Regions from separate parts of the Geomicrobium sp. JSM 1781026 genome, predicted to be linked through region 3. Evidence: predicted binding sites of a transcription regulator. Region 3 holds the regulator's gene; each other region holds the start of a gene.
The links. Region 3 encodes LexA, which represses DNA repair genes until DNA is damaged. Its sites were predicted from a motif close to CGAACATATGTTCG; they were not measured.

Region 1 (10,423 bases), on a different contig from region 3:
CACGGGTCCGGTTTTGGTGTGCTCGGCGATTATCGAGTACTAAATATGGCGTATAAGATTTCTGACATTCCTCAAGGTACATTTAAGCTGTATGATTGGACGCGGCCGGACTTTGAGGGCATTTACACATATGATATGAAGAACCAATTTCCTTCTAGTGGCTTCGGGCTGCCGGGAGACCCATTTACAAACGATACCGCAGGGTTTAATTCAAGTTACGATGCACCGGGGGTGGACGCACATTACAACTCTTTGAGGGTGTATGAATATTATCTAGAAGAGCACGGTCGGAATTCTCTAGACGATGAAGGAGCACCCCTCATTTCAACGGCCAATTACGGGGATAACTTCAATAACGCATTTTGGAACGGTAGACAGATGGCCTATGGGAATGGAGATGGACAGCAATTCATTCCATTATCAGCAGGGCTAGATGTTGCCGCTCATGAAATTACACATGGCGTCATTACGAACACCGCCAACTTGATGTATCGTTTTGAGTCTGGCGCAGTCAACGAATCCATCGCCGATATTTTCGGGGTATTAGTGGATGACTCCAGCTGGGATATTGGCGATGATATTATCGGGGAAGCGTGGCTTGCTGAGGGTAGAACAGCGCTTAGAAGCTTAGAAGAACCAGGGAAATTCCCAGTTAACGATGCGTACGTTGAGTATGGGAATGGTTCAGGAGTCTTCCCTGCACACATGGATGAATTCTATGATATGCCCATTCAGGTTGATAATGGAGGTGTGCACGTCAACTCATCCATCATTAATCATGCAGCATTTCTCATCGGCGATGATATCGGACGTGAAGCATTAGGAAATATCGTATACCGAGCACTCACCGTTTACCTTACACCAATTTCAAACTTCGACGATACCCGATTCGCATTTGTGCAATCAGCAGTCGACATTTACGGTGAAGGAAGTGAGGAAGCAACATCAACTAGAAACGGCTTCGACGGTGTTGGGATTTACGAAGAATAACTAAGTTCAGAAGTGATAAAAAACCGGCTCGAGTCATACTCGATCCGGTTTTTTAAGACTTAATGGGATCTCAATAGAAAAAATTACAATCGTCCTGTAATGGTGCCTCTGCCTTGACAAACTCTATAAATCCCACTTGGAGTATCGTACTCAAGAAACGGTAGCTCAACAGTTAAGATATTCAAATCCGGATCATTGACAAACTCATCCCGCATATCAGCTAAAAACTGTCTTCCTTCTCTAACTGACAATAAGATTGTTTCAAGTTCTGTTGAACTTAGTGTACTGATCATTGAAAATACGGCTGATGCAACTGCTCCTGCCCCAGTCATACCAAAAAATAAACTAAGGACTCCTGATACTCCTTGAAGTGCATCTGATAGACCAGTTTCTGAAAGTTGGTCTTCTAAAGCTTCTTCCAAGCTTCTTTGAGCTTGATGAATCTCGATAAATTCTCTATTAACACCTCTTACGATTCCGATATAATCTCTAACAAACACTGCCATACGACCACCATCCTTTAGTTATATTAGCTAAGGGTACCCTTGCTATATATATAAAGGAAGATAGACTAACGAAATGTAAACATCATCTATAGATTTTTTGATATAATTGGGTGAACTTTAGTATGATCATTATTTATAGATAATTTAAAAAATAATGATAACTAGATTATATAATCGGGGAGGGTTTGAATTGAAAAAGAAACTCTTTTTTATGAGTGTATTACTCGTTTGTATAGTAATCTTAGTTCTTTTCATTGGACAAAATCGTGAAACAACGTTAGTTGAAGAAGTAGACATAAATGAAGTGGATGAGATTGATCGTATATATATAGAGGACCACTCAAATGAAATGAAATATGCCTACATTGTTGATAGGGAAAGCATTACTGATTTTAGTGAAGTTATATTTAGAGCTTCCCTGACTCCGACCAATACATCTATAGATTCTTCAAATAGAGTTTATTGGATAGAAGTACATTCACAAAGTGAAGAATTGTTCACACTATCAATATCAGAGGATATACTAAGTTTAAATGACTCAAATATGCAAAGCGATTTTGTTGGTAACTCAACTTCCCATTATAAAATTCAAAGTTTGGGAGACTTCAATTTTATAACGGACATGAACCTTGATTGGGAAGATATTTGATCATTTATACAAACTTTTCTTGAGTGAGCAGAAACAATGTAAAGCACTTAACATTACGTAATAGGAGTAGAACCTTGAGTTAGGGCATATCCTTATAAATATCATTGTTATATGGAAAACTAGTGACCATAGTAATTTATATATATAAAATAGAGGCTGTGCAATTATTATAAAGTAATTCTTTGCACAACCTTATTTTTAGTTTAAGTTTTTTGAAGGTTTTGCTCATTAATTAAATGATTAATGAATTCATCTAGATTTTTGGGGTTTTGACTTTTTGATATTTTATTATAGTGATTATTGTTACATATAGGTCTTGCTGTAAATCTTCTCTATACTGTTTTGACGTTTGATATAATGATTTTTTAATTTTTGGATCAATTTCTCTAATGACGCTAGTAAGCTCAGTTTTATTCTCATACATTATTTAAGCCCTCCCTTAATCTTATTAAAACAGTGCCTCTCAGTGTTTGAAATGTATTGAGGAGATACTCTGAGTAATATAGAGACTTCTTTTTTAGTGTAGTTACCTACATATAGTAATGACAAAACTAACAACTGTCTTTCACTAAATTTTTTCATCAATCTATACAAATTAGGACAAGTGATGTGATCTAGAATGTCATTTGACCGAAACAATAAGTGATAATCTAGGTGATTTGAATTAACGGAAACGTCGTTACGATTTATATTGTCTATATATTTGTTTTTTTCTTTCTTTTCTGCTGTTTTATCTGCTATTAGTGGAAAGTGGTTTAGATATCTTCGTACTTTTTTATCAAATTCAACAGATTTGAAGTAGATTGACTTTGAAAGATACATGCTCAGCTTAGCTTTATAAAAGTGATTTCTAAAGGTTTCATTAAAGGTTATTTCCGTATCACTATTTGGATAATCTAAAAAAATGTGTAGGAGATCGAAGTTTTCCTTCTTCTCTAAAAAACTTTTCATGATTGGCTCATTGATTAATAAAATATAGTTTTCATTGATCAACTTAGCCAGCTTGTGATGTTGCTCCAAATAAATCACCACCTTTTGTATATAAAGCAGGGAATAAATAGAAAAAATAAACATCTCATTTAAAATTTTTCCTAGTTTATATTTTGGATGGTTTATATATTTGGATATAGTTAGAAGTTTATTGCGATAAATGCACCGTTTTTAGAACGTATGTTCTCTTATTGATATTGTAAACGAATACGAGTATGAGCACAAGGTCAATATTCAAGGTTTTACTCGGTAGAATTAGTATATATTTGTTAAGTTGAACATTTGCTGTTCAAAGAGTGGCTAAAAAGGGAGTAAGCCTCTTTCAAGTAAAAAATCATCTAGGTATCCCTGTTAGTTTTCATGTTTTTGGTAAACCCTATGGTGAAATGCGCATAGGAGGTTACATAATGAATAAGAAAGACATGGATTGGACGGTCTTTGGAATTAGTGGAGGATTATTGCTCGTATTTTTAATCGCTTCTATGATTGACGCTGGAGCTGTCGGGCAATTTGTGGATGCTTCGTTTGCCTGGTCTTCCAAGTATTTTGGAGCCTATTGGCAAGTGTTTATGGTGCTGACGTTTATCATAACGCTCATTATGAGTTTTACAGAACTTGGGACGGTTCGCTTAGGAAAGTTACCTCGACCGAATATTTCGCGGTTTAAGTGGCTGGCGATGCTCATGACGACGCTCCTTGCCGGTGGGGGTGTGTTTTGGGCAGCGGCTGAGCCGATGTACCATTATCTAGACGTTCCCCCAGTGTTCCTCGGTGATGATGCAACTGCTTCGGCAGTACATGCGGGACTATCGCAAGGCTATTTACATTGGGGATTTCTAGCGTGGACGATGATCGGGACATTAGGTGTTGTTGTGCTCATGTATGCAAAGGACAAGGGACAACCCCTTAAACCTCGTACCCTATTGTACCCGCTTCTTGGTGAGCGTGTGATGAATAAAAGTGTAATTGGAGCGACAGCGGATATTGTCTCCATACTTGCGGCTTGTGCAGGAACGATTGGACCGATTGGATTTCTTGGTTTACAAGCTGGATATGGGTTAAATGCCATATTTGGCTTTCCAGATACATTTGCCGTGCAAGTGAGCATGATTTTTGTGCTCGTTGGGATTGCGACGATTTCTGCGGCAACGGGAATTCATAAAGGAATTCAGTGGCTAAGCCGTTTTAATATTATATTTACGGTATTTCTAGCGGTACTCATCTTATTGCTCGGTCCGGCGATGTTCATTGTCGATCAATTCATTAGTGCATATGGATCCTACTTAATGAACTTTTTCCCGATGAGTTTTTATCGAGGCGATGAAGAGTGGTTATCGGGTTGGACGATCTTCTTTTGGGGATGGTTTATCGGTTATGGGCCGATTATGGCAATTTTTATAAGTCGAATTTCAGACGGAAGAACGGTCCGGGAACTGTTTTTGTCCGTTGCTTTTATTGCTCCTCTCGTGACGAATTTCTGGTTTACAGTTGTTGGGGGAACAGGATTATTTTACGAAATCAACACCCCTGGTTCGGTGAGTGACATTCTCTTTGAAGGCGGTCTGCCCGCATCGATTTTTGCGATTGTACAGCAACTGCCTCTTGCGACATTGTTTGCAATTGCATTTATCCTCGTAACGTGTGTATTTGTGGCCACAACAGCAGATACAATTTCATATTCAATCGGTATGATTATTAGTGGTCAACAAACCCCTCCGAGAACGGTTCGGATGTTTTGGTCCATTATCTTCGGTGCGGTTGCCGCTGTATTGTTGTATATCGGTGAAGGGACGATTGATGCGTTGCAGTCGTTTATCGTCGTGACAGCGGTGCCCGTCTTTTTGCTCATGCTCCCGACATTATGGCTGGCTCCCCGGGTGACGATGCGCATGTTGGCAGAAGCGAAAGCGACTCGTAAAGATGAACGCCAATACGATGAGGAAAACTTCACAGATTTGTGAAACCCATGCTCCTCTGCAAACGTAAAACATGCTATCATATAGGAATAGAATAGATACGGAGGTGGGGAAATGGGGAAAAGAGTCTTTCTTTTTATACTGACGAACATCTTGGTTATGACGACCATATTTATCGTCTGGTCCATTATATCAAGAGTCTTTGATATTCATTTGTACTCGAGTGACGGCATGTTGCAATTGTTACCACTCGCTATATTTAGTTTGATGTTCGGTTTTGGTGGTGCTTTTATCTCCTTGGCAATGTCCCGTTGGATTGCGAAGAAGATGATGAAAGTGCGTGTGCTCGACCCGAATGGTAACTTGAATCAATATGAGCGTAGTGTAGTGGAGAAAGTCCACCGCATGTCACGTGCAGCCGGCCTTGCTCATATGCCGGAAGTGGGAATCTATCACTCTAAAGAAGTGAATGCTTTTGCAACAGGGCCATCGAAAAAGCGCTCTCTCGTTGCGGTCTCTACAGGCCTTTTAGAGTCTATGGATGATGATGCGGTTGAAGGCGTCATCGCTCACGAGGTTGCTCACGTTTCAAACGGAGACATGGTCACGATGACGCTTCTCCAAGGAATTGTGAATGCGATTGTTATTTTTGCAGCGCGTGTCGTCGCGTTTGTTGCAGCTCAGTTCGTACGTCAAGAATTACAATGGATCGTTAACTTTGTCATGATCCTTGTGTTACAAATCTTGTTCTCAATCCTCGGAAGCCTTGTCGTGAACGCTTTCTCCCGTTATCGAGAGTATCATGCAGACAATGGCGGAGCTGATCTTGCAGGCAAGGACAAAATGATTCACGCATTGCAATCACTTCAACGTTATGCAGAACGAGCTACGGTCCAAGACCACCGCGATGATTCCGCTGTACAAACGATGAAGATTAACGGCAATGGCGGCATGATGCGTTTGTTCTCAACGCACCCTGCACTTAGCGACCGAATTGCAAGACTAGAGCAGAAATAGTTATTTATTTGAGCTAGACCGTAAAACACGGTTCTAGCTTTTTTAATGGTCTAAGGAAGAAAAAATTTAGATGAAACTTGGCACTGTTACTGCAGAGGATATCGTGTATAATAAAGACAAAATATCATCTGTCGACAGACGACAGGTATTTGTGGAGGGCACATTTATGAAAAGTTGGAAAATTGCAAGCATACCAGGTGATGGTGTAGGGAAAGAGGTTGTCCCAGCCGCAGAACGAGTGCTTCACGCCATGGCGGAAGTTCATGGCGGGTTTCAATTTGAATTCACGTCATTTCCGTGGAGTTGTGAGTATTATTTGGAGCATGGTGTGATGATGCCGGAGGATGGACTTGATACGTTGGCGTCTTTTGATAGCATCTTTTTAGGTGCTGTTGGAAACGAAAACCTTGTTCCGGATCATGTATCTTTGTGGGGTTTATTAATAAAGATTCGACGCGAGTTCGAACAAGTGATTAATATGCGCCCTGCGAAAGTGCTCCCTGGCGTCCGGTCTCCATTAGCGAACCCTAAGGAATTTGATTTTGTTGTCGTTCGTGAAAATAGTGAAGGAGAATACAGTTCGAGTGGAGGAAGAACAGGTCGGGGCGAAGATGAGATCGCCATTCAAAATGCGGTGTTCACGAGAAAAGGTACGGAGCGTGCCATGCGATTTGCTTTTGAACAAGCGAATAAGAGAGGTAGTCACGTAACGAGTGCAACGAAGTCAAACGGCATTATTCACAGTATGCCGTTTTGGGATGATGTGTTTAACGATGTGAAGATGGATTTCCCGAAGGTAACGACGGACTCGCAACACATTGACGCTCTAGCTGCTTTTCTCGTCACAAAGCCTGAAACACTAGATGTGATTGTTGCTTCAAACCTTTTTGGGGACATTCTTACCGACATCGGTGCTGGCATTATGGGAAGCATTGGTGTCGCTCCAGCCGCAAACTTAAATGTGAATGGAAAATATCCATCGATGTTTGAACCTGTTCACGGATCAGCCCCGGACATTGTCGGACAAGGAATTGCCAACCCGATCGGACAAATCTGGACTGCGAAAATGATGTTGGACCACCTTGGAGAAGAAGCGTCTGCATCGAAGATTTTGAATGCTATTGAACATGTGACTCGTGAACAAATTGTCACCCCTGACCTAGGGGGTACGGCAACGACAGAAGAAGTTACCGAAGCAATTATAAAACAATTAAAGAGGTGACCTATGGCAGAGCTAACGGTTGGAGGCATACGCATTCACTTTACAGATGACGCTCAGATTGAAAAGCCGGTGTGTGTATTGTTGCATGGATTTCCGCAAAGCTCGTTAACGTGGCGGTATGTCACTCCGTATTTGGCTAATCATTACCGTGTGATTATGGTTGATTTAAGAGGGTACGGAAAGTCGGACAAGCCGGTTCAGGAAGAACTGTACACAAATGAAATTATGGCCAATGATGTTGTGGAAGTGCTCGATCATTTGGACATTCATCAAGCACTAGTCGTAGGTCATGACCGCGGAGCAAGGGTCGCGAGAAGGCTCGCTTACGAAAAGCCAACACTCGTGAAGAAATTAGTGCTCATCGATATTTTGCCTGTAGAGTATGTGTATCAATTGTCTGCAGAAGAAGCAGCAAAGAAATATTGGCATTGGGTATTTCAAGTCATTCCAGATTTACCAGAGACCTTAGTTGAAGGCAAGGAAGAAGCGTTTCTTACTTATTTATTGGACCGTGGAGACGGCTTGTATGAACGGTTAAAGGCGGATGGTTCATTTGATGAGTACTTGCGTGACTTTCAACAGCCAGGTGCGGTAAAAGCGGCACTAAATGACTATCGCGCAACGTACCGAACCGATCTAGCATTCTATAAAAAAGGCGTAGACAAACTTCCCCAAGATACATTGTTATTATGGGGGGAGAACGGAAACCTCGCTGGATTACCTGTCATCGACGTATGGAAGCAAACTGTTGCTCGTGTCGAAGGTGTAGAAATTAAAGATTGTGGACATTATGTACCTGAAGAAAAACCAAGAGAAGTTGCGGAGTACATTCTTCAATTCGATGAATCATGACATGATAAGCCGACCCAGATACAAGTCTGGATCGGTTTTTTTAATCTGATAGCTGTTCGGCCATGGAAATAAATTTCTTCAGCGCGGAATCGACGTGCATGTCTTTGCGGTGTACGAATATGATTTGAATGTGAGAATGTGGCTCAGGAATATCATAAAAGGAAACAGGTCGATCAAATCGATGAGAGTCGACGAGGGAAATCGGTGCAATGGAGAACCCTAGACCAGCATTCACGCAATTTAAGATCGATTCAATCGTATTAAATTCCATAATTCGTCGCGGGTAAATCTCTTCTTCTGTCATCCACGTTTCTAGACGTTCACGATAAAGATCATACGGTCTTGTGAGCAATGTTTTATGTTGAACATCGCCCGGTGTGATGGGACTGCTTGAGTAGAGCACCAACTCTTCCGTGAAGATCTCCGTCGTGACAAGCTCAGGATGTTCAACAGGTCCAACCATAAACGCCCCGTCAAGCTGATAATTAAAAATATCATCGAGGAGAACTTTCGTTGTACCGACGCGTAAAGACAGTTCGACATCGGGGTAGTTTTTACTATAGTCAACGAGTAAATTCGGCAGGCGGCTGGAAGCTGTCGTTTCATTCGTTCCGATCCGCAACGTCCCATGAGGCATTTCATCATCGATAAGCGCAAGCGTTGTTTCGTCAACAAGTGCGAGAATCTGCTCAGCATACTGAAGAAGTTGACGTCCTTTCGGGGTTAAGGTCATCCCTCGGGGTTGACGAAAAAACAGATCGGTTTGAAACTCTTTTTCTAGCTTTTTAATTCGTGCTGTAATGTTGGACTGTACATAGTTCAGTACTTCGGCAGTTTTCGTTGTATTCTGTTCTTTTGCTAACGTAACGAAGATGTGCAAGTCTTTCAGTTCCATCGTATACTCCTATCATTTATAATGATCGATTGCGCTCATTCTTAATTATTTTTAATGATTGATATTATCTCATATAATATAATTAAAGCCAATCAACTAAGGGAGAAATGCTCATGTGGTTAATCGATGAATTAGGCATGACAAATGAAAAGAACAAAAACTTTTATCGTTTTATTCAAGAAAACTTTAGAAGGTATGAAAATAAAGAGCCGATGAAGCCGCTCACGTACCAAGTCATTAGCGAGGATACAGAAACATTGCTAAACGGATGGGCTTCGCTAAAGGACGACATGAAAAAGATTGATTCAACGGAAGAGAAGCTGAACGTGCTAAAGACGTTTATTGAAGTGAACACGAATAGCTCCAGCATTGATGAATTGCTCGAACAATTGGAAGTAGACGAAAACATGATGGTGCACAATGAATCGGACCAAAGTACAGTGGACACCTTGAAAGAATTGCGTCTCACGATTGATTCCATGCACAAACTTCACTTCGTTTAAAAGCAGCGAGAATATCGCATGAAATGAGGCCATAACTATGAACATTTCAGACGTCGTACGCCTCCCAGAACTAACCAACCGAGTAGTAAGTGAACAAACAGCCGCCAGTTGGATTTCTGATGGCATGACATTAGGGTTAAGTGGGTTTACTCGTGCCGGTGACGCCAAAGTCGTACCAAAAGCTCTAGCGAAAAAAGCAAAGAACGACCCGATGAAAGTCAATGTTTTTACAGGGGCGTCTCTTGGGGCTGACTTAGATAAAACGATGGCAGAAGCCGATCTTGTAAACAAGCGTCTCCCGTTCCAGGTGGATACAACGATGCGAAAGAGAATTAATGAAGGAGACATTTACTTCATTGACCAACATCTTTCCCACACATCAGAAGCTCTTCGCCAACAAGCGTTGCCCCCGATTGATTTTGCGATCATTGAGGCGGTAGCCATTACCGAGGACGGAGAAATTATTCCAACGACATCTGTTGGAAACTCAGCGTCATTTGCTGAGCACGCAAACGAGATTATTGTGGAGATTAATACGGCTCAACCAACATCATTAGAAGGTATGCATGACGTTTATCAGTTGGATGAACAGGGCAATCGAGACCCAATTCCGTTAACTGCTCCTGACGACCGCATCGGAGCAAAAGGCATTCGTGTTCACCCTGATAAAATTCGGGGCATCGTTTTCACTCACCAACTTGACTCCCCTTCAACTGTTACACCTCCAGACGACGAAACCGAACAAATTGCCAGGCATCTTATTTCCTTTTTAGAAAAAGAGAACGATGAAGGCCGTCTACCTGAAACGCTAGCACCGTTACAGTCGGGCATCGGTTCTGTCGCAAATGCTGTGTTTAGTGGATTAAAAGACTCACGGTTTAGA
Region 2 (10,423 bases), on a different contig from region 3:
TGAATCCCATAACGTTCTTGCACCCGCGTGGTTTATCGTGACCGGCTTCTCACTCGTTTCAATCGTATCCAGTGATGTTTGGTCGCCTGCATGGGAGATGTCTACGGTAATCCCTAATTTGTTCATTCTACGTACAGCTTGCTTCCCAAAAACACTCAGCCCGCTATCGTTTGGCTCACGAAGTCCAGATCCTAATGCGTTTGCTTCAGAATATACGACACCCATCGTTCGAATACCGAGTCCGTGCAATACGTCTAGGCGATCTAGCTCGTTCTCAATCATTGAGCAAGACTCTAAAGCACCTACAAATGCAATTTTCCCTTCCTTTTTTGCACGGTATAAATCTTCTGTTCGCTCTGCTTTTATGACCATATCTTGATGAGCAATGTCGCTATACCGAATTCCGATATCGTGAATGACATCTGACCACTTCCAGCCAGCTTGGGATGTGATCATCGCTGTGCCATCCATAAAGTTCTCAAAAATTACATCGAGGCCAGAACGACTTAACGCTTCAAAACCTGTCCAATCTCTGCCCTGATGACGGAACTCATAAAATTGCGATAAGTCTTTAGGGGCGACAAACGTATGCTCATGCATCGAGACGATATGATCTTCGTTTAAAATTTGTGTCGCTAGCTCTTCTTCCTCACTACTTACTGGGTATTCGTACTTCTCTACGCGAGTATCTTCCTCAGAAAGCTCATATTCCTTATAATCTTCGCCTGCGTCAAGATACTGAAATGATTTGTACCCGTCATAGTGTTTAGGATTTGCGATTTCTTTTTTTGTTTGCATACATCATGCTCCTTCTTGATTTTGTTTTTTTATGGCGTCTTGCAGTGTTTCATATGGTTGTAGTGGATAATGACAGGCAACAAAATGACCTGGTGTCATTTCTGTTAGTTCTGGTATCTCCTGTTTGCATAAGTTTGTTGCTAAAGGACAACGAGTTTGGAAGCGACAGCCACTAGGAGGGTTTGCAGGTGAAGGAACCTCTCCTCTTAAAATAATTCTTTCTTTTTTTACGTGGTTCGCTTCTGGGACAGTGGAGAGTAATGCCGCTGTATACGGGTGCGCAGGTGAATCAAACACTTCATCCGTATGTGCCAACTCCACAAGTTTTCCAAGATACATAACACCGACTCGATCAGAGATATGCCGGACAACATTTAATCCGTGTGCAATAAACAGTAACGTTAACCCTAGTTCCTTTTTTAATCGCATGAGTAGATTAATAATTTGTGATTGTACAGATACATCTAATGCTGATACAGGTTCGTCAGCAACAATAAACTTAGGGTTCAATGCTAACGCCCTTGCAATACCTACCCTCTGTCTTTGCCCCCCAGAAAACTCATGTGGGTAATGATTCATTCTAGTAGGGTCTAAACCGACATACTCGAGTAGCTCTTGGATTTTTTGTTCCTTTTCTTTCCCTTTATACAATTGATGAATATCATACATTTCGCCGATGGATTGACCAATGCTAAACCTTGGATTAAGTGAGCCAAATGGATCTTGGTAGATCATTTGCATATCTTTTCTTAGATTTCTTAAATCTCGATTGGATAACGACAGGACATCTTGATCCTCAAAAGTTACGGTTCCTTCCGTCGGCTCCTGCAGTCGCAAGATGTTTCTTCCAAGCGTCGACTTTCCACAACCTGATTCACCAACAAGCCCTAGTGTTTCACCTTCATAAATATCAAAGCTAACACCATCAACCGCACGTAATATTTTTGGTTTTGCAAACCCCTCTTTAATCCGAAAGTGTTTTTTTAGATGGGAAACTTTCACAAGGGGTTTTGCGTCTGTTGCACTCATACCGTCACCTCACTCTTTGCCACTTTTTCTGAGTGCCAACATGCTACACTGCCAACTGCTGTCTCTTCCATCGATGGCTCAGTCTGTATACACTTTTCAGTGACGAAATCACAGCGAGAGGCAAAGCGACAACCGACAGGCATATCATGTAGACTCGGGATACTACCAGGGATTGAATATAGAGGCACGCCTCGCTCCCCGTCCATTGAAGGTACCGAGCGAAGTAACGCTTTCGTGTACGGGTGATGAGGGGTGTCAAAAATGTCTGATGTCTTCCCCTCTTCTACAATTTTCCCAGCGTACATAATGATCAGCCTGTCCGACATTTCATAAGCGACACCAATATCATGAGTAATGAGCATAAGAGACATCTTTCGCTCTTCTCTAAGACTACGAAGAAGTTCAAGAATTTGCGCTTCTATCGTTACATCCAACGCCGTTGTTGGCTCATCGGCGATGAGTAATTTCGGCTCACAGGCGAGTGCGATTGCAATCATTACCCGCTGCCTCATCCCACCAGATAGCTCATGTGGATACTGCTTGAGTCTTGTTTTAGTATCAGACAAACCGACTTGAGCGAGCAGCTTTTCTGCTCTCGTCAATGCCTCTGATTTTGTTACTTTTTCATGAAAGTGAATGGCCTCTGTAATTTGTTTGCCTATTGTAAATACCGGATTCAAAGCGGTCAGTGGTTCTTGAAAGATCATCGACATTTCTTTGCCCCGGATTTTCCTCATTTCACTTCCTTTTTTCTTAGCCAAATCTTCACCTAAGAAACGAACATCGCCATCAATCTGACCATTCTCAAATTCAACAAGTCGCATCACGCTTAATGAAGTGACACTCTTTCCGCTACCGGACTCACCAACGATGCAAATCGCTTCTCCTTCATCAACATGAAATGAGACGCCATCCACAACTTTTGTCACACGATCTTTGCTTTTATACGATGTTCTCAGGTTTTCAACTTCCAATATCTTTGTAATTGTTCCCCCTCCTCACCTTCAATTGACATAAAGTTCCGATAATTCATTAGGGCTCACTTTAATGATGGGTTGAATTTCCTTTTGGTATCGGAACAAGATGTGCGCATTTTTCATCGCATATTCTTCTGAGATTCGATACGGTGGCCCAGCAATTCCTAATGAACCAATCACTCTTGCATCTCGATTAAATATTGGGACAGCCATTGCTGCGACATCTTCAAATGTTTCACTCGCACTATACGCATAGCCTTGTTCACGGATAACCTTCAACGTCTCATGGAGTTGACTTGGAGACTGTATAAACTTCTCTTCAACAGCTCGTTCACCTACCCGAGCAATGGCGTCTTCTGGTAGGTACGCCAATATTGACTTGTGTGTAGCTCCTAAATACAACGGTGAACGTCTACCGATTGAATCAGCAAACCGGACAATATTACTACCTTCTGCAATGTTGATAAACACACCGTAGTCATGATCCCTTAACGTAAAAACACTACTTTCACCTGTCTCCATGGCTAGTTTCTGCATTGTGGCTTGTATTTGTTCCGATAACTTAAACTTTTCCTGCGCTACATGACTTAGCTCCAACAATTTAAAACCGACTTCATATTTTCCAGAGTCTTCATTTTTCGTTAAATACCCTCGGTCTTCAAAAGTCGATAAAAAACGATGAACGACTGTATGGTTCATATCAAGTTCTCTAGCCAATTCACGCAAACCCCAAGCTGGTTGTTCGACCGTGAATTTCTCTAAAACGGTTAACGATTTATGTACTGTTTTGGAAGTCAACAGCATCCCCCTTAGTAAATACGTTCATAGATTGGTTCTATATATGAACCAGTGTTTCTATTTTTAATTTTCGTACAAATAGCATAATCACGAATTACAATAACGTCAATAGAACATTCGTCATGCATACAAGCTTATTAAATGAATTGTTCAGAATTAAAAAACTATAACGTGTACATTTGAACATACAAAAAAAACCGCAGTCGCGGCATGAATGTTCGTTTTTTCTCTTTTCTCTACCTCGGCTTCTAGCACATGTTTCTTCGGTATATTCGTAGATCTCACCATAAAGCAGCAAATATACTCCCTCAAATTTCCGGTCGGTATTCTTCCTAGTTGCCGCACTATACAATGTTAAGTCTGAGCGGACTTAGCGTCGGCGTGGTGTGTGGGGGCGAAAACCTTATCTTAAAACGATCTATGGTGAGATTCTCGTTATTTTTATGAAGTGTATTTTTGAAAATCAGTGATTTCACCATAAGAAGAAAGCGTCTCAGCTGGTGAAGCTATAGTTGACCTCAACATTATGAGCGTAAAAAAGAGTTTACGCGTGGTCATTTACGATGTTGAAGAGCTTGCGTCCTCCACAGCAAGGATGTTCGCCTGCTTCAATGTCCGAACCGCACCTTTCATGTGGCACCACACAATCACATCTACGTCATTCAAACGATAAACAGTAACTTCCCGTTGTGTTAGCTTTCCGCTCTTCGCTTGATAGATAATTTGAACTCGTCTTCTTTTCTCTAGAGATTGCCTCAATGCATACAGCATGAACTCACCTCGTTCGCATTTTTATATATTATATACGAACGTATGTTTCTTTTCAACAGTTGATTCGAACTTATGTTCGTGTATAATGAAATTAAGAACTCACTGGAGGTGCGATGTGGAAGATCTTGAACAGATGAAACGAGTGTTAGTGGAGTCGATTGCACAAGGGCCCAATATCGTCACACTCACGTATCGAAATGGGCGGAATACGACACAAGTAACCGGTAGGTTATATAAGCTTAGCGACGGGGACGAAGAGGTCATCGTTCAGGAAGAGGGGCACTTTTACGTCGTTCGTTACAATGACCTTGTAGATGCGTCCATCACGACAATTAAAAAGAAAACGGTTTAATTTACCGCTTTCTTCTTCATTTTTTGCATACCGTAGAACACGTAGCTGTAATCGTTTGGATGATCATGAAATAGTTCGATCTCCATCTGTATCATTCCAATGACTTCTAGCGCTTCAGGGACGTCGATGTACAACTCGGTCATTTCGTCGAGCTTACGTGCAAGCGGTTCGTAATAGTGCTCGGTCCAGTCTTCATAGGGCAATACGTACGAGAAACAATACTCATAACCATTTTCAGTAATTTGACTTACCTTATTTGCTACAGTATTAATTTCTGGATACCCTTCTTCCCAGAAAGAGCGACTCGCTGAAGAAGGAGATGAATGAAGCCAAGAAATTTCACTGCACACAAGCTGTCCGCCTGGTTTTAACAATGCTTTCCACTCGCTCAATCCTTGTTGAAAGCCAATAATGTAGATCGACCCTTCCGCCCAGATGAGATCAAAATATTCATGTGGAAAATCCAACGCCAACATCGATTGATTATGTACTTGAATTCTTTCTTCCAGTCCGAGTCTTTCAACACGGCAAAGTAACTCATCGATATAAGGCTGATGTGTATCTACTGCAATGATTCGGGCGTTCGGATAGAGGTCTGCAAGAAGAAGTGTGTGTACTCCATTTCCGCAACCGATGTCTAAGATTTTCATGTTGTTCGTTGATTTCTTAACGAGCGTTGCCACCTTGCTCGTTGATGAATCACTGCCTGGTGCCAGTCGACTTAAATCTTCAAATGCTTCATAGAAATAGCTTTCCAATGCTTTATCACTCCTGCTTATGATAAGGATGGGGTTACTTCAAAAACCGTTCCTTCTTTTCGATACCCTAGCTTCTCATAATACTCATCCACGTCTGACATGACAAACACGGTATGATTTGGATACTTTTCATAAATGGCGGCCATAAGTTTTTCGCCATACCCGTTCCCACGCTTTTCTTGATGTACAAGCAAGTCGCATACGTATACATGAAACTCACCGTCAACAATTGACCTAGAGTATCCACAAAGCTCTTCGCCCTCATAAGCGAGAAGCGTTAATGAGCCTGCTAACGTCTTTTTATAGTTCTCGCGCCCTTCTTCAGTAAGATAGTCGTTCCACTCCTCACCTTCTGATTCAATCAATTGGAATAAGTCATTTTCGTCCTGTTTTCCATACCGCCTAAGGTTCAACATGCTCATCCTTCACTTTTTACATTATGCTACTACGCCACATCAACTCATGGCAATAAAAAAGCCACGACCAAGGGCCGTGACTCGATTTAGCGCTGGATTGTTATTCTTCCTTCTGCAACGTCACGAAACTCTACTCCCTCATCATTCACTGCAAGAATTTCAATCTGCGCGCCGTCAACGCTTAAGTTATTTGTCGCTGTCCAATACCCCTCATACACGCCTTCTTCAGCTTCTCTCATCATCACTTCTGTTGGCGGTGCACTTCTTGTAAATAACGGAACTCGAATTGAAAATGCTGCCTCTAGCCCAGGCTCCCCTTCAAAGGACACTTTCACGGATTCACCCGCTCGAAGTGTAACGTCTTCAGCCGGTTTCACATTGCGTATCGGAGAGGAATCGTCGTCACCACCGTCACCTTCCGCACTATATTCTGCCAGCCTTACCGCGATTTCGTTCTCAACGCTCGTTGGGGAACTGCCCTTATAGTTGTTGAACAGCATGGCAAAGATCAGCTCATGGCCATCTGCATCTGTCACATAACCAGATAGAGAGGACTTAGATGTGAGGCTTCCCGTCTTTGCAGTAACGTTGCCCTCCGCCGCTGTATCTACCATTCTTGTGCGTAGCGTCCCACCAACATAGTGGTCTGGTTCACCTGCGACAGGCAAAGAGTCATAGAAAACCTCGTACCAATCTTCTGTCTGCACATGACTGAGCAGCTGTGTCATCTGTTCTGCCGGAATGGCATTCAGATGAGACATTCCAGAGCCGTCTCTTAGCTGGACAACGTCCATGTCCACGCCCGCTGAATCAAGATAATCTTCAACAACAGACAATCCAGCATCCCAGCTACCTTCGTCTTCAACGACTTTTCCTAACGTTTTCGTCAAGTGTTCTGAATGATTATTTTGACTGAACTTCATAAAAGGAATCATTAATTGTTCCAAAGTCATTGACTGTCTACTCGCCAGTTGTTCGGCGTCTTCAGGGGTCTCTCCGAGTACGAGTTCTCCGTGCACCTCAATGTTTTCAGCGCCTAAACCGTCGTAGAATAGGTTGAGTACAAGCTCCGTCGGTTCCCAAATTGAGACGTATTGTGTGAATGGGTTGGCTCCAACAGGAATGGTCCCTTCAAAATGAATGTCATTCGTTCCGTGCGCTCGGTCCCAGCTCGTTAACGCTCGGTCTCCACCTTCTTCAACCGTTGTCATCTGATTATCAATCGTAAAATAATCGGACTCAGGTGTGACACGAATATCTGCCGCGTCACCCACTTCCTCTCCTGGATGAACTTCAACATAAATGGAACCGGTGTTGTAGCGATCAAGAGCAAGATCTGAGATGAGGGTAGCCTCGGGGGCAACGCTAAGCGCTGATACTTGTGCACCGACATGACCACGTTGATTTGCCCACGATAAATCCAAAGATAATCGCCGATCATCAAAGTAAGAATCATCCGCGATAATATCGCCGTGAATCTGTTCAATTCCAGCCTCACGTAACGTTTGTGCAAATTGTTCATAATCATCAGGAAGCATCGTCGGATCACCGCCCCCTTTTACGTACACATTGCCGTGCAATTCATTTCCTTCTAAATCACCGTCTGTGTATACACCTGTTTCAAATGTGAAGTCAGGACCGAGAACGTCTAGCGCCGTTGCCCCTACAAGTAGCTTTTGTCCAGACGCTGGTGCCAAGCTCGTATGGCTTTGATGGGAAAACAACTCCTCTCCCGTTTCAGCATATTGAACATGAACCCCCGCTAACGCACTATGTAACTGTTCTTCATCAAGTATATCTAAGAGGTCATTCCGCAGTTCAATTTCTGGGCTCACCTCATCCTGACCGTGTAAATCCGTACCTGAACCCGCCGCTACCGTACCGACAATCATGACGCCGACAAGGGACCATTTGAACGTTTGATTCACGTTTGCCATACACATTCCCCCTTCAAATTTTCACCATCGTAGCACTAATTGACTGAGTATTCTATATTTTAAAGCTGATATAGGCTCTTCCTCTATGTAATAAGGAATGATGGCCTTATTCTTAATCGAGATGAACGAGACCTTATTCCTGAAATTTACAGATTTAAGGGATTAGGCAGATTTTTGCAGAATGGTTTTATATAAGCGCCAATCTCACATTGGTGAAATTTAAGAAATAAGGAGCGAGTATCATGAAAAAAGGACGATCTTTGTTCACGTACGGCGTTATAGGAATTGCCGCAATTTCAATGCCTGCATCCGCTCTTGGCGGAGAACACGGTACACCGGATGTCCAACAACTCATCGATCAGATGTCTCCACAAGAAAAAATCGGACAACTCGTTATGCCTTCTACACATGACAACGATGCACAGATGCCAAATGAAGACACAGAAATGTTAATTCGAGATTATAAAGCTGGATCTGTCATTATTTATGGAGACCGGGACGCAGAAACAACCGCAGCATACAATAACCAACTGCAAGAATGGGCATTAGAGACTGAGCAGCAAATTCCTTTGTTCTCCACAGCCGATTTGGAATACGGCACAAACCAGCATGTGACGGACGGAACAGCTTTTCCTAGGCAAATGGGAATCGGGGCGACGAGAGACCTTCAGGCAACTGAAGACATGGCAAGAGTTACCGCCGATGAAATGATTGCCACCGGTTTCAACTGGAACTATTCCCCTTTGGCAGATGTGAATACAAATCCAAATAATCCAGTTATCGGTGTACGCGCCTTTGGAGAAGATACCGAACTCGTTTCAGATATGACCGTTGCCCAAGTGATGGGCTACCAAGACAACGGTGTACTCTCAACACCGAAACACTTTCCCGGTCACGGAGATACGAGCGAAGACTCTCACTATGACCTGCCCGTTGTCACATATGATAGAGAGACGTTAGATAACGTTCATCTACCACCATTTGTTGCTGCCATCGATGCCGGTGCAGACTCCATTATGACCTCACATGTCATCATTGAAGCGATCGATCCGGATCTGCCCGCAACCTTGTCGGAAGACGTCTTAACCGGACTGCTTCGTGAAGAGATGGGATTTGACGGACTGATAGTGACCGATGCCATGTCGATGGATGCTATTGATGATCGTTGGGGCGCAGGAGAGGCCGGAGTCATGACCATTAATGCCGGTGCCGACATCGTCATGGCAACAGGTTCGCTCGACCAGCAAATCGAGACATTCGAAACGATGGTTGAAGCTTTAGAATCTGGAGATTTAACAGAAGAACGCGTCGATGAATCTCTAGAGCGCATTCTACAAACGAAAGAAAACTACAACTTAGATGAGCGCCGCTTCGTTGACCCAGAAACCGCAACGGATGTCGTTAACGATGAAGCACATCAACAGCTAGCCAAACGTATGGCTCAAGATTCCATTACGCTTGTGAAAAACGAAGACGTGCTGCCGTTTGATGCCGATGAAGAAGCACATACACTCGTCGTCGGACCGGAAATTTACAATCAATCGTACTACATTGAAGACATCGCCGCAGCTGTAGACGCAAAAAGCAGCGGTAACGTAGAATATATCGTTACGTCAAATGATCCAAATGCTGATGAAATTGAAGAAGCAGTCACTTCTACGTCCGAAGCCGATCGCGTAATCGTACCGACGTTCTCTGCCGATGTATTGCCTGAAGGACAGCAAGATTTAGTACTCGCCCTTTCCTCCACAGATGTTCCCGTCGCAACAGTCTCATTAGGGCTGCCCTATGACATCGGGAACTACCCAGATGTGGATGCCCATTTGTCCTCTTACGCCATCGAGCGCTGGGGGTCGCCTGTCCCGGTTTCTTGGGAAGCTGCGGTTCATGTGATCTTCGGTGCTGAACCTGGCGGGAAGTTGCCAGTAACGATTGGCGATGACTATCAATTCGGTCACGGCTTAAGTTATGAATCCGATGATTCTCGAGCCATCGAAAACTTACAACCAGCAGAAGACCTCAGCCTTCAAGCAGGTGAGTCAGTGAAGATTTCTTTCGATAGTGAACCTGGAATGGCTGCGTCATTCGCTTTGCGCGCACCGCTCTTTAACCCACTTAGTGCACCTACAGAAATGCCGATGACCGAGGTTGAAGACGGCCATTACGTCGGGTATTGGACGGCAACCAACAACTTATCTGTTGCTGGAGCAGAAATTGAGGTCATCGCTATCGATGAATACGGAAACGAAGAAAGAGACATTGCAAAGGGACGCTTGTTTATTAATCAATAATAGCAAAGGAATACGGGCGCTCTCGGCGCCTGTGTTCCTTCCCCATATAAGCTGGCTGTTTTACGAAGGTGAGCCAAAAAAATGTTTTACCCTAAAACACCAAACATGTTTGTCGAGTACAACACAATTACAACAACGAGCAGAAAAGCAACTTGCGAGAGCGTATGCAAATAACGGTTTTTCTCCGGATCATGTTTCCATTCAAAATAGGCACGAACAACCTCAAGTAAGAGAAACGATATAAGAAAAATATACATCCAGTTATGGACGAACCAAGGAAGGGGTTCAGGGTTTTC
Region 3 (10,423 bases):
AAGGGACGATTAAAAACGTTGAAATCCCGGTTGATCAGCTTGAGAAAGCGTTAGATAACGAAATGATGTTTGACGGGTCTTCAATTGAAGGATTTGTTCGTATTGAAGAGTCAGATATGTACTTATATCCGGACCTTGATACTTGGGTCATTTTCCCTTGGACGCCGGAAAAAGGCAAAGTTGCTCGTCTCATTTGTGACATCTATGAGCCAGGTGCACCAGGCGAAGAACCAAAACCGTTTGAAGGCGACCCGCGTGGCATTCTAAAGCGTGTACTCAAACAGGCAGAAGAGCTCGGGTTTACCGACTTTAACATTGGACCTGAACCAGAATTTTTCCTCTTCAAAAACGATGAAAAAGGCGAGCCGACGATGGAGTTGAATGACAAAGGTGGATACTTTGACCTTGCTCCGACAGACTTAGGTGAAAACTGCCGTCGTGACATCGTACTTGAACTCATGGATATGGACTTCGAAATCGAAGCATCTCACCATGAAGTAGCACCAGGACAACATGAAATTGATTTTAAATATGCCGATGCAATCACTACTTGTGACAACATCCAAACGTTCAAACTAGCCGTAAAAACGATTGCTAGAAAGCATGGCTTGCACGCGACATTTATGCCAAAACCACTATTTGGTGTAAACGGCTCGGGGATGCACTGTAACATGTCTTTATTCAAAGGAAAGACGAATGCTTTTTACGATGAGAGCACGCCTTCCCAATTGAGTGAAACAGCGATGCAATTCTTAGCTGGGATTCTCGATCACGCCAAAGCGTTCACAGCAATTACAAACCCAATCGTGAACTCTTACAAGCGTCTTGTTCCAGGCTATGAAGCGCCGGTATACATCGCTTGGTCACTACGTAACCGTAGTCCACTTGTGCGAATTCCTTCTTCTAGAAAAGCGAGCACAAGAATTGAAGTGAGAAGCCCAGACCCATCTGCCAACCCATACTTGGCAATGGCCGCACTGCTTGCTGCAGGTCTTGACGGTGTCAAAAGAAAGCTTCAAGCACCAGAAGAAACAGACCGCAACATCTATGTAATGGATGAGCAAGAACTTAAAGACGAAGGAATCGAAGCCCTTCCTGGTAGCTTAAAAGGAGCGCTTGAAGAACTAAAAGCCGACAAAATTCTCGTCGACGCACTTGGCGAGCATGCAATGGAACACTTCGTTGAAGCTAAAGAAATCGAATGGGATATGTTTAGAACCCAAGTTCACCCTTGGGAAAGAGAGCAGTATTTCCAAGCATACTAAAATGGAAAAAGCCTTATCCTTCAGGGGATAGGGCTTTTTTATATGTCTCGTGGAATGTGGTACAGGTTGGCTTGCCCACTAGTTTACTTGAAGAATTAAACGTAATGACTTGACTTATAGCGAGTTCACTAGCTCAGCATCGTTAGATCTTGGGTCGTTCACTCGTGGGGATACTTCGTAAGCAATCATGTCTCCGGCAGGATAGGGTTCTAACATTGGGGTTACCGATTGGGGGTCGGTGTTTGTTGGATCTAGCCAACGATCGAAATCAGCAGGGGAGAGAATGACCGGCATGCGCTCATGGATGTCAGCGACCAATTCGTTTGCTTCTGTCGTAATAATAGCGCAGCTCGTCATCTGTTCTGTGTCGTTTGACCACGTATCCCAAATGCCTGCGAAAGCGAGTGGGTCACCGTTTTTTAATTGGATGTGAAACGGTTGCTTCTTTTTGTTTTTCGTTTGCCATTCGTAAAAGCCAGAGGCAGGAATGATGCATCGCCTCCTTTGAAAGGATTGACGGAAGCTAGGTTTTTCTGTGACGGTCTCTGCTCGGGCATTAATAAGTGGACGGCTAGATTTCTGTTCTTTCGCCCAAGAGGGGATGAGTCCCCATCTGACCGTTTTTAACTGTTCGTACGTACCGCCATGATAAACGCAAAAAATTGATTGAGTCGGTGCGATATTATAGCTTGTTGGTAGTGGGGTATTCTGTCTGTACTTGATGTTAAATAGCTTTTCTAGGGTTTCTAATTGCTCAAAGAATGTAAATCGCCCGCACATGAACGATATCTCCCTTCATCTATTTAGATACCGTTATCGTGCCCAAACCGGCAAATGTGCAAACGCTCGGTTACGTGAGAAATTTTCTTGCATACACTAGATGTAAAAGACACTAAAGGGGTCCGCGTATGCTTGAGTTTGGATTAATTGTGTCACTTATGATCGCTACACCAGGAATTGGAATGCTTAGTGTGATCGGGGTCGCTCTCTATGTGAAAGAACGGAAAAGTAAACAATAAAAACATTATGTAAACTTAAAGCGAAAAAGAAAAAACCTGTGTGTCTACACAGATTATTTCAACAGTTCTTTAATGAATATTTCGCAGTACGCCGGTCACTTTCCCTAGCACAGATACATTATCTAAATAGATCGGTTCCATCGTTTCATTTTCTGGTTGCAAACGAATTTGATTACCTTCCTTGTAAAAGCGCTTTACCGTCGCTTCTTGCTCTTCAGTCATTGCAACGATGATATCGCCATTATTCGCTGTCTGTTGTTGCCGAACAATGACTTGATCCCCGTCCAAAATCCCGGCATCTATCATACTTTCACCGACAATGGTTAGCATGAAAACCGACTCATTCCCAACAAAAGATTCAGGGAGAGGGACGTATTCTTCAATGTTCTCAACAGCCGTAATCGGTTGACCTGCGGTAACTTTACCGATAACGGGTACGTAAGCGGTTGCCGCTGGTGCATTGCTGTTCTCGGTGTATGAAGAGGCGTCTGTCGTTGCACCATCTAATCCTAACACTTCGATTGCGCGAGGTTTTGTAGGGTCACGCCGAATAAAGCCTTTCTTCTCTAATCGTGCTAAATGACCGTGCACAGTAGAGCTTGAAGCGAGACCGACAGCTTCACCGATTTCTCGTACGGACGGCGGGTAACCTTTGCTGCGTACATTATCTTTAATATAAGTAAGAATGCGTTCTTGGCGTGCGGATAACTTTGTCATCGTTTCACCTCATTATCTCTTTCCAATCTTAGGAAAAGCATAGCATACAAAACATGTGTTTGCAAACACTCGTTCTGTTTTTCTTGTTGACAAGAACATTTGTTCCGGTTATGATCGTTATACGAACGTACGTTTTGGAGGGGATCAGATGGTCAAGTTATCAAAAGCACTTATAAAGAGGAAAACGGTAGAAGAGTGGCTCATTATTCTTCTGTTTGGTTTTGCGGTCGCTGTCATGTTGTTTGTAGCCCAAACGTCATTAGCGGCGAGTGAACCCGTCGTTTTAAATCCAGCATTTCTTTCATATAAGTAAAACTAATAACTTTGGCCATCGTTTTACGTGAGGTCTGAAAACAATGACGAACCGGTTAAATTCTTTAAATTATAAATGTTAGGTTTATTTCTTTTGCTGTTCGGGAATATACATACTAACGTGTGAGAACGATGATAAATAACGAAAGGAGGATCCGTGATGAACTCTAGTAAGAAAATCGACCGTATGAACGAACTTGCCAAGCGGGCAAGGACGATGGGGTTAACTCATGACGAAGAGTTCGAACAGCATTCGCTTAGAGATGAGTACTTGAGTAGTCTAAGAACATCTTTTAAGAAGCAATTACAAGCCGTTAAAGTGGTTGATGAGAATGGAAGCGATGTGACTCCTCATTCATTAAAGAAACGAAGGCGTTCCTATTAACAGAATGAATAGCTTAACCCATCAACCTGGACGGTGCATCCAGGTTTTTTCAATGTCATGAACAAACCGCTCTAAAGGTTGTTTTGATGAATAAAACCGTATATCATGGACAAGAGTAGGTTTAATAGGAATGATGGAGAGGATGAACGAGTGTTGAATACAGTAGAAGAAAAAGCAATTAATACGATTCGTACGTTATCCATTGATAGCATTAATCGAGCCAATTCCGGTCACCCGGGGCTTCCGATGGGTGCAGCACCGATGGCGTTTGCATTGTGGACAAGACATTTAAAGCACGAACCAGATAACCCAAACTGGTGGGATCGTGACCGTTTCGTACTTTCGGCCGGACACGGATCGATGCTTTTATATAGCCTGCTTCATCTTAGTGGATATGACTTGAGCATGGATGAACTGAAGAACTTCCGCCAATGGGGAAGTAAAACGCCAGGTCACCCTGAATACGGACATACACCAGGTGTGGATGCAACAACAGGACCTCTCGGTCAAGGCCTTGCAATGGCTGTAGGTATGGCAATGGCTGAATCCCACCTGAGCGCAGTATACAATACATCCAAATATGAGCTGTTTGACCATTACACGTACGCTCTTTGTGGTGACGGAGATGTGATGGAAGGGGTCGCTTCAGAATCCGCATCCCTTGCGGGTCATCTCGGACTTGGGAAGCTTGTTGTTTTGTATGATTCAAATGACATCTCTTTAGATGGAGATTTGAATCGCTCGTTTTCTGAGGATGTAATGGCACGTTACGATGCATACGGCTGGCACACGATTCTTGTAGAAGATGGAAGTGATGTTGATGCCATTGACCGGGCAATTGCAGATGCAAAAGCGGATCCGCGTCCAAGCTTGATTGAAATTAAGACAGTCATCGGTTTTGGGTCCCCGAACAGAGCAGGTACGAATGAAGCTCACGGGAAAGCTCTCGGAGCAGACGAGACTGTACTCGTGAAAGAAAGCTATAAATGGGAGCACGATGAGTTCCATGTGCCTGAGGAAGTGGCTTCATTCTTTGCTTCTTTAAAAGAAAACAATAAAAAGCAGTTTAGCGATTGGGAAAATACATTGGCCGCATACGAACAAGATGAACCAAAAAAAGCAGAAGAACTTCGCGGTGCGTTTGCCAGAGAATGGTTTAATAAAGAAGCGCTTCTAGATCTTCCTGCTTATGAAGTAGGAAAAGATAAGTTGGCTACACGAAAAGCTTCTGGTGAAATGATTAGTGCAATTTCTAAACAAACGGATGCGTTGTTTGGTGGTTCAGCTGATCTTGCTTCTTCTAACAATACGATGATGAACGATCATGACGATTTTACGAAAGAAAATCGTACAGGGAGAAATGTATGGTTTGGAGTTCGTGAATTTGCAACAGCTGCAGCAGTAAACGGTATCGCTCTTCACGGTGGATTACATCCATACGGAGCGACGTTCCTCGTGTTCTCTGACTATATGCGCCCGGCCATTCGTTTGTCGGCATTGATGAACGTACCTTCGACGTTTGTCTTTACCCATGACAGCGTTGCTGTCGGGGAAGACGGTCCAACTCATGAACCTGTCGAGCAAACCTCATCGCTGCGAATGATTCCAAACTTGAATGTTCTTCGCCCAGCAGATGGCAATGAAACTGCAGCAGCATGGCGAATCGCCCTTGAGTCTAAAGGGACACCAACCGCCCTTGTGTTGACCCGACAAGGATTGCCAACACTTATTTCTGCAGATGACGCATACGAGCAAGTGAAGAAAGGGGCATACGTACTCGCTGAAGCGGATGGAGCGGTAGCTACTCTTCTTGCGACGGGCTCTGAAGTGTCACTTGCGATGGACGCACAGAAACAATTGAAAGAACAAGGGACGCACGTACGCGTCGTAAGTATGCCAAGTCAAGAGTTGTTTGAACAAACCGATCGTACGTATCAAGAAGGCGTACTGCCTGCGAACATTCCAGTCCTTTCAATTGAAGCAGGTACGACTTATGGATGGCAACGTTACACAGGGCGTTCCGGAGCGAACATCGGGATTGATACGTTCGGAGCATCTGCACCTGGAGATGTCGTGATGGACGAGTACGGCTTTAATGTAGAAAACGTAATTACCCACGTAAATCGTTTGATTAAGTAAATGTGAATTGACTAAAATAAACCGCCCTTTCAGCTAGGGCGGTTTATTTTTATCGGAAATGTCGAGGGAGGCGAAAGTGTGCAGTGAATGAATCATTTTGTCGAATGTGCTGTGCAAATATTGACAAGATTCTCTTTAGTATCTTGGTATGATAAGGACAAGCTAAAGGAGGTCGAAACATGCATCGCTATGATATTTATTTGTTGCAACCTGACGTCGCGAAACGATTTATACGCGCTGAAGCGAAATTGTTTCAGCTGTTCGAAGAATATGAAACGGTAAAACCTCTGTATCACATCGTAAAAAAACAAATAGCATACATTTGCCGGCCGTTACCTGTTCATGATATTTGTGAACAATTTTCCCTTGACCGTATTGCGACAACACCAAAAGAACGAGAGCTACTATTCATGGAAGGTGAAGACGGGGTTAAAGTGGCAATGAACGATGAGCGCATGCAAATATGGAGTGATGGAAACATGGGTGATGAGTGGCCGTGGTTTGATCAATTGCAAACGTATGACCCTTATTTTTTCGCATGTGACATTCATCGGCAAAAGTATGGCTGGTTAAAACCGATAAAATTTAAATCGCTTTTGCTTGAGAATGTGTAATGGTCTTTTCATGCAGGTTCAGTTACGGTATAATGGGACGTGCTGTAATAAGGAACTGCGAGTGTAAAGATTAGGAGGAAACGATCGTGAGCACTATCTGGGTTGTACTAATTGCAATTGCTGCGATGTTAGCAGGTGTTGCACTAGGATTTTTCATCGCTAGAAAAACGATGATGAATTATATGAAAAAGAATCCACCAATTAATGAACAAATGCTTCGTGTCATGATGATGCAAATGGGGCAAAACCCTTCTCAAAAGAAGATTAATCAGATGATGAAGGCGATGCAAAAGCAGCAAGACACCAAAAAGTGAACACCTCGACACCGAGGTGTTTTATCTGTATGAATGAGAATTGTAGAATCGTGTACCCTATACATAACGTTCAATCTAGACAGCAGGAGGAGAACGCTTTATGAGCGAGTCAACTTTATTGCTCCTTACGACGATTGGCGCGGTATTTATGAGCTCTTTCATCATCTTCGTAAGACTGAAAGCGATCAAAAAGCCAGCTAGCGTTAAAAAGATTATCATTCCGCCAATTATGATGAGCACTGGTTTTTTAATGTTCATCTACGAACCTGCACGCTTAGAAACATTGCAAATTATGGCGCCGTTACTTACCGGGATCGTTTGTTCGTATTTTTTGATTCGGACGTCACATTTCCATCTAAAAGATGGAGATATTTATATGAAACGATCCAAATTGTTTATTTACTTACTCGTAGGTTTACTCATTGCGAGAGTGATCGTAAAGATGATTTTAGGAGAACAAGTGCACCTTCCTCAATTAGCGGGCATGTTTTTCTTGCTTGCATTTGGAATGATTTTACCATGGAGGATTGCGATGCTCGTATCGTTTAAGAAATTTGAAAGACGGACGTTATCCAACTCCGCGTTCCAATTTCCGATGAAAAGTGAACGAACATAACGAAACAACCTCTCACGAACGAGCGTGAGAGGTTGTTTTATGATAATAAGTGTTCGTATTTTTCGTAACTCATATTTTTCTCGTCCAGTTTTCTGCGAAGGAATTTATGGTCCCTTTTTGGTGTCGCAAGAATATAACCGCGAATCAAAAGATCCTCAGTAATATGATCTGCTTTTTGCTCGATCGCAAGTTCGCCAATTTTACCAGCGATCTTGTCTCTTGCCACATCACGAAATAGCTCTGGAACAGGAGATATGAGCTCTTCTAGCAAGTCACTTTGCTGTTTTGTCCACAAGTGTCTCGTTCGCTCAAGGTAATGGTCTTGCCAGTCTAAGATGGAGCGTCCATCTTCTTTTGGCAACCGTTTGAGAAACTTACGGAACATAAAGAAACCACCGATAAACATAAAAACAACCATAAAGACGGTCCAAAATACGATAAACCACATGAATAGATTTTCAGCCACTCGGTTCACCTCGGTATTATAATCAATTCTTATATTAGCATATAAGAAATTCGATGAACAAGGTTTGTGATTTTAAGAGATTATACTTCGACAAATTGGTTACGGTATTATATGATAGGAGTAAAGGGAGGGATTTGATGAGTGAAACAAATGATCTCTATCAAGCCAAAAAAACATTCGACGTTAACGGCGAATCTTATGTTTATTATGACTTACAGTCGTTAAGCAATGTCGCGGATGTTACTAAACTACCATATTCAATTAAAGTATTATTGGAATCTTTATTAAGACAGCAAGATGGTAAAGTCATCAAAAAGGAACATGTGGAAAGTCTCGCAAAATGGGGCACAAAAGGTGGCGGAACTGAAGACGTTCCTTTTAAACCATCGCGTGTCATCCTTCAAGACTTTACAGGTGTACCAGCGGTTGTTGACCTTGCCTCACTTCGTAAAGCGATTGCTGATTTTGGGGGAGACCCTTCTTCGATCGATCCAGCAATTCCAGCCGACCTCGTTGTTGACCACTCGGTTCAAGTCGACCAGTTTGGTACAAGTGACGCACTTATGCGCAACATGAACTTAGAGTTTGAGCGTAACGAAGAGCGCTACAAATTGCTCAGCTGGGCAACAAAAGCATTTGAAAACTACAGTGCGGTACCTCCAGCAACGGGTATTGTTCACCAAGTGAACCTCGAATATCTTGCGAATGTTGTTCACGTTGGAAAGAACGATGAAGGTGAGAAGATTGCTTTCCCTGATACGCTAGTCGGTACCGATTCTCATACAACGATGATTAACGGAATTGGTGTACTTGGTTGGGGTGTTGGTGGTATTGAAGCCGAAGCAGGTATGCTCCAGCAACCTTCTTATTTCCCAGCGCCTGAAGTTGTCGGTGTACGCTTGGAAGGAAAGCTTCCAGACGGTGCAACAGCAACAGACTTGGCACTCAAAGTGACTCAACTTCTACGATCCAAAAATGTTGTCGGCAAGTTCGTCGAATTCTTCGGACCGGGCCTTAGCGGTATGAGCCTTGCTGATCGTGCGACGATTTCAAACATGGCTCCTGAATACGGTGCAACGTGTGGTTTCTTCCCTGTTGACGAGGAAGCGCTTAACTACATGCGTTTGACTGGACGTAGTGAAGAACAAATCGCAATTGTAAAGGCATATAGCGAAGCGAACGGTCTTTACTTTACTGAAGATGCACCAGAGCCAACGTACTCTGAAGTCGTTAAATTGGACATGAGCAACGTCGATCCAGCACTTTCAGGTCCAAAACGTCCTCAAGATCTCATTGAGCTTGACGACATGCAAAAATCATTCAAAAAAGCGGTAACGGCTCCAGCAGGGAACCACGGATTTGGTCTTGAAGAATCTGAGCTCGAGCGCTCTGTAGATGTCGAGCATCCGAACGGCAAAACATCAAAGCTTGATACAGGTGCTGTTACGATTGCTGCCATCACAAGCTGTACGAACACGTCGAACCCATCGGTTATGATTGGTGCAGGTTTGGTTGCCAAGAAAGCCGTTGAAAAAGGACTTGATGTGCCAGAGTATGTAAAAACTTCACTCGCACCAGGTTCAAAAGTGGTTACGCGTTACCTTGAAGACTCTGGGCTTATGCCTTACTTGAATAAACTTGGGTTTAACCTTGTTGGTTACGGTTGTACAACGTGTATCGGTAACAGTGGTCCACTTCCTGACGAGATTGAAAAAGCAATCGCCGACAATGATATGCTCGTTTCTTCTGTACTCAGTGGTAACCGTAACTTTGAAGGTCGTATTCACCCACTCGTGCGTGCAAACTACTTGGCATCACCGCCACTTGTCGTTGCTTATGCACTTGCGGGCAATGTGAACTTCGACTTGCGTAATGATTCATTTGGTAAAGATGCAAACGGAACAGACGTTTACTTTAAAGACTTGTGGCCATCTTCTGCGGAGATCGAGTCATTTATCCGCGACAACGTGTCACCACAACTGTTTAAAGATGAGTATGCGGATGTTTTCGATAACAATGAGCGTTGGAATGCGCTTCAGTCTAAGGACAACGCAGAACTTTATAACTGGGATGAGGAGTCTACGTACATCCAAAACCCACCGTTCTTTGAAGATATGTCGAAAGATCCAAAAAGCATTACATCTTTAAATAGCTTGAGAGCCATCGGGAAGTTTGGTGATTCTGTTACGACAGACCACATTTCTCCTGCAGGTTCAATTGCGAAAAATAGCCCGGCGGGTGAGTACCTCATGTCCAAAGGTCTTAAGCCTGCGCAGTTTAACTCGTACGGCTCTAGACGCGGGAATCATGAAGTTATGATGCGCGGTACGTTCGCAAACATCCGAATCAAAAACCAATTGGCACCAGGTACTGAAGGTGGCTTCACAACCTATTGGCCAACAGATGAAGTCATGCCGATCTATGATGCAGCGATGAAGTATAAAGAAGAAGATACAGGACTCGTTGTAATGGCTGGAGAAGATTACGGAATGGGAAGTTCACGTGACTGGGCAGCAAAAGGAACGAATCTTCTTGGCATCAAGATGGTTATTGCCCAGAGCTTTGAGCGTATTCAC

Region 1: the regulator LexA is predicted to act here: its motif matches at 3,309-3,322, upstream of ACE1TF_RS10000 (sigma-70 RNA polymerase sigma factor region 4 domain-containing protein).
Region 2: the regulator LexA is predicted to act here: its motif matches at 4,439-4,452, upstream of ACE1TF_RS07525 (WYL domain-containing protein).

Annotation. Positions count from the first base shown of each region.
Region 1 covers NZ_JBHFQF010000005.1:53,004-63,426, forward strand. The annotation lists gene ACE1TF_RS09980 (M4 family metallopeptidase) at 1-990, shown strand, start outside; gene ACE1TF_RS09985 (hypothetical protein) at 1,074-1,496, opposite strand; gene ACE1TF_RS09990 (hypothetical protein) at 1,687-2,145, shown strand; gene ACE1TF_RS09995 (hypothetical protein) at 2,399-2,569, opposite strand; gene ACE1TF_RS10000 (sigma-70 RNA polymerase sigma factor region 4 domain-containing protein) at 2,569-3,165, opposite strand; gene ACE1TF_RS10005 (BCCT family transporter) at 3,543-5,096, shown strand; gene htpX (protease HtpX) at 5,166-6,068, shown strand; gene ACE1TF_RS10015 (tartrate dehydrogenase) at 6,235-7,290, shown strand; gene ACE1TF_RS10020 (alpha/beta fold hydrolase) at 7,294-8,142, shown strand; gene ACE1TF_RS10025 (LysR family transcriptional regulator) at 8,183-9,037, opposite strand; gene ACE1TF_RS10030 (hypothetical protein) at 9,151-9,540, shown strand; gene scpC (succinyl-CoA:acetate CoA-transferase ScpC) at 9,578-10,423, shown strand, end outside.
Region 2 covers NZ_JBHFQF010000003.1:442,053-452,475, forward strand. The annotation lists gene ACE1TF_RS07505 (dipeptidase) at 1-798, opposite strand, end outside; gene ACE1TF_RS07510 (ABC transporter ATP-binding protein) at 802-1,827, opposite strand; gene ACE1TF_RS07515 (ABC transporter ATP-binding protein) at 1,824-2,756, opposite strand; gene ACE1TF_RS07520 (IclR family transcriptional regulator) at 2,832-3,602, opposite strand; gene ACE1TF_RS07525 (WYL domain-containing protein) at 4,161-4,373, opposite strand; gene ACE1TF_RS07530 (hypothetical protein) at 4,489-4,725, shown strand; gene ACE1TF_RS07535 (class I SAM-dependent methyltransferase) at 4,722-5,483, opposite strand; gene ACE1TF_RS07540 (GNAT family N-acetyltransferase) at 5,501-5,899, opposite strand; gene dacB (D-alanyl-D-alanine carboxypeptidase/D-alanyl-D-alanine endopeptidase) at 5,986-7,836, opposite strand; gene ACE1TF_RS07550 (glycoside hydrolase family 3 protein) at 8,079-10,127, shown strand; gene ACE1TF_RS07555 (DUF4181 domain-containing protein) at 10,214-10,423, opposite strand, start outside.
Region 3 covers NZ_JBHFQF010000001.1:564,692-575,114, forward strand. The annotation lists gene glnA (type I glutamate--ammonia ligase) at 1-1,265, shown strand, start outside; gene ACE1TF_RS02800 (SOS response-associated peptidase) at 1,380-2,045, opposite strand; gene lexA (transcriptional repressor LexA) at 2,354-3,001, opposite strand; gene ACE1TF_RS02810 (hypothetical protein) at 3,150-3,314, shown strand; gene ACE1TF_RS02815 (DUF896 domain-containing protein) at 3,474-3,698, shown strand; gene tkt (transketolase) at 3,849-5,837, shown strand; gene sirA (sporulation inhibitor of replication protein SirA) at 6,017-6,451, shown strand; gene ACE1TF_RS02830 (YneF family protein) at 6,538-6,765, shown strand; gene ACE1TF_RS02835 (CcdC family protein) at 6,866-7,381, shown strand; gene ACE1TF_RS02840 (DUF2621 family protein) at 7,419-7,847, opposite strand; gene acnA (aconitate hydratase AcnA) at 7,985-10,423, shown strand, end outside.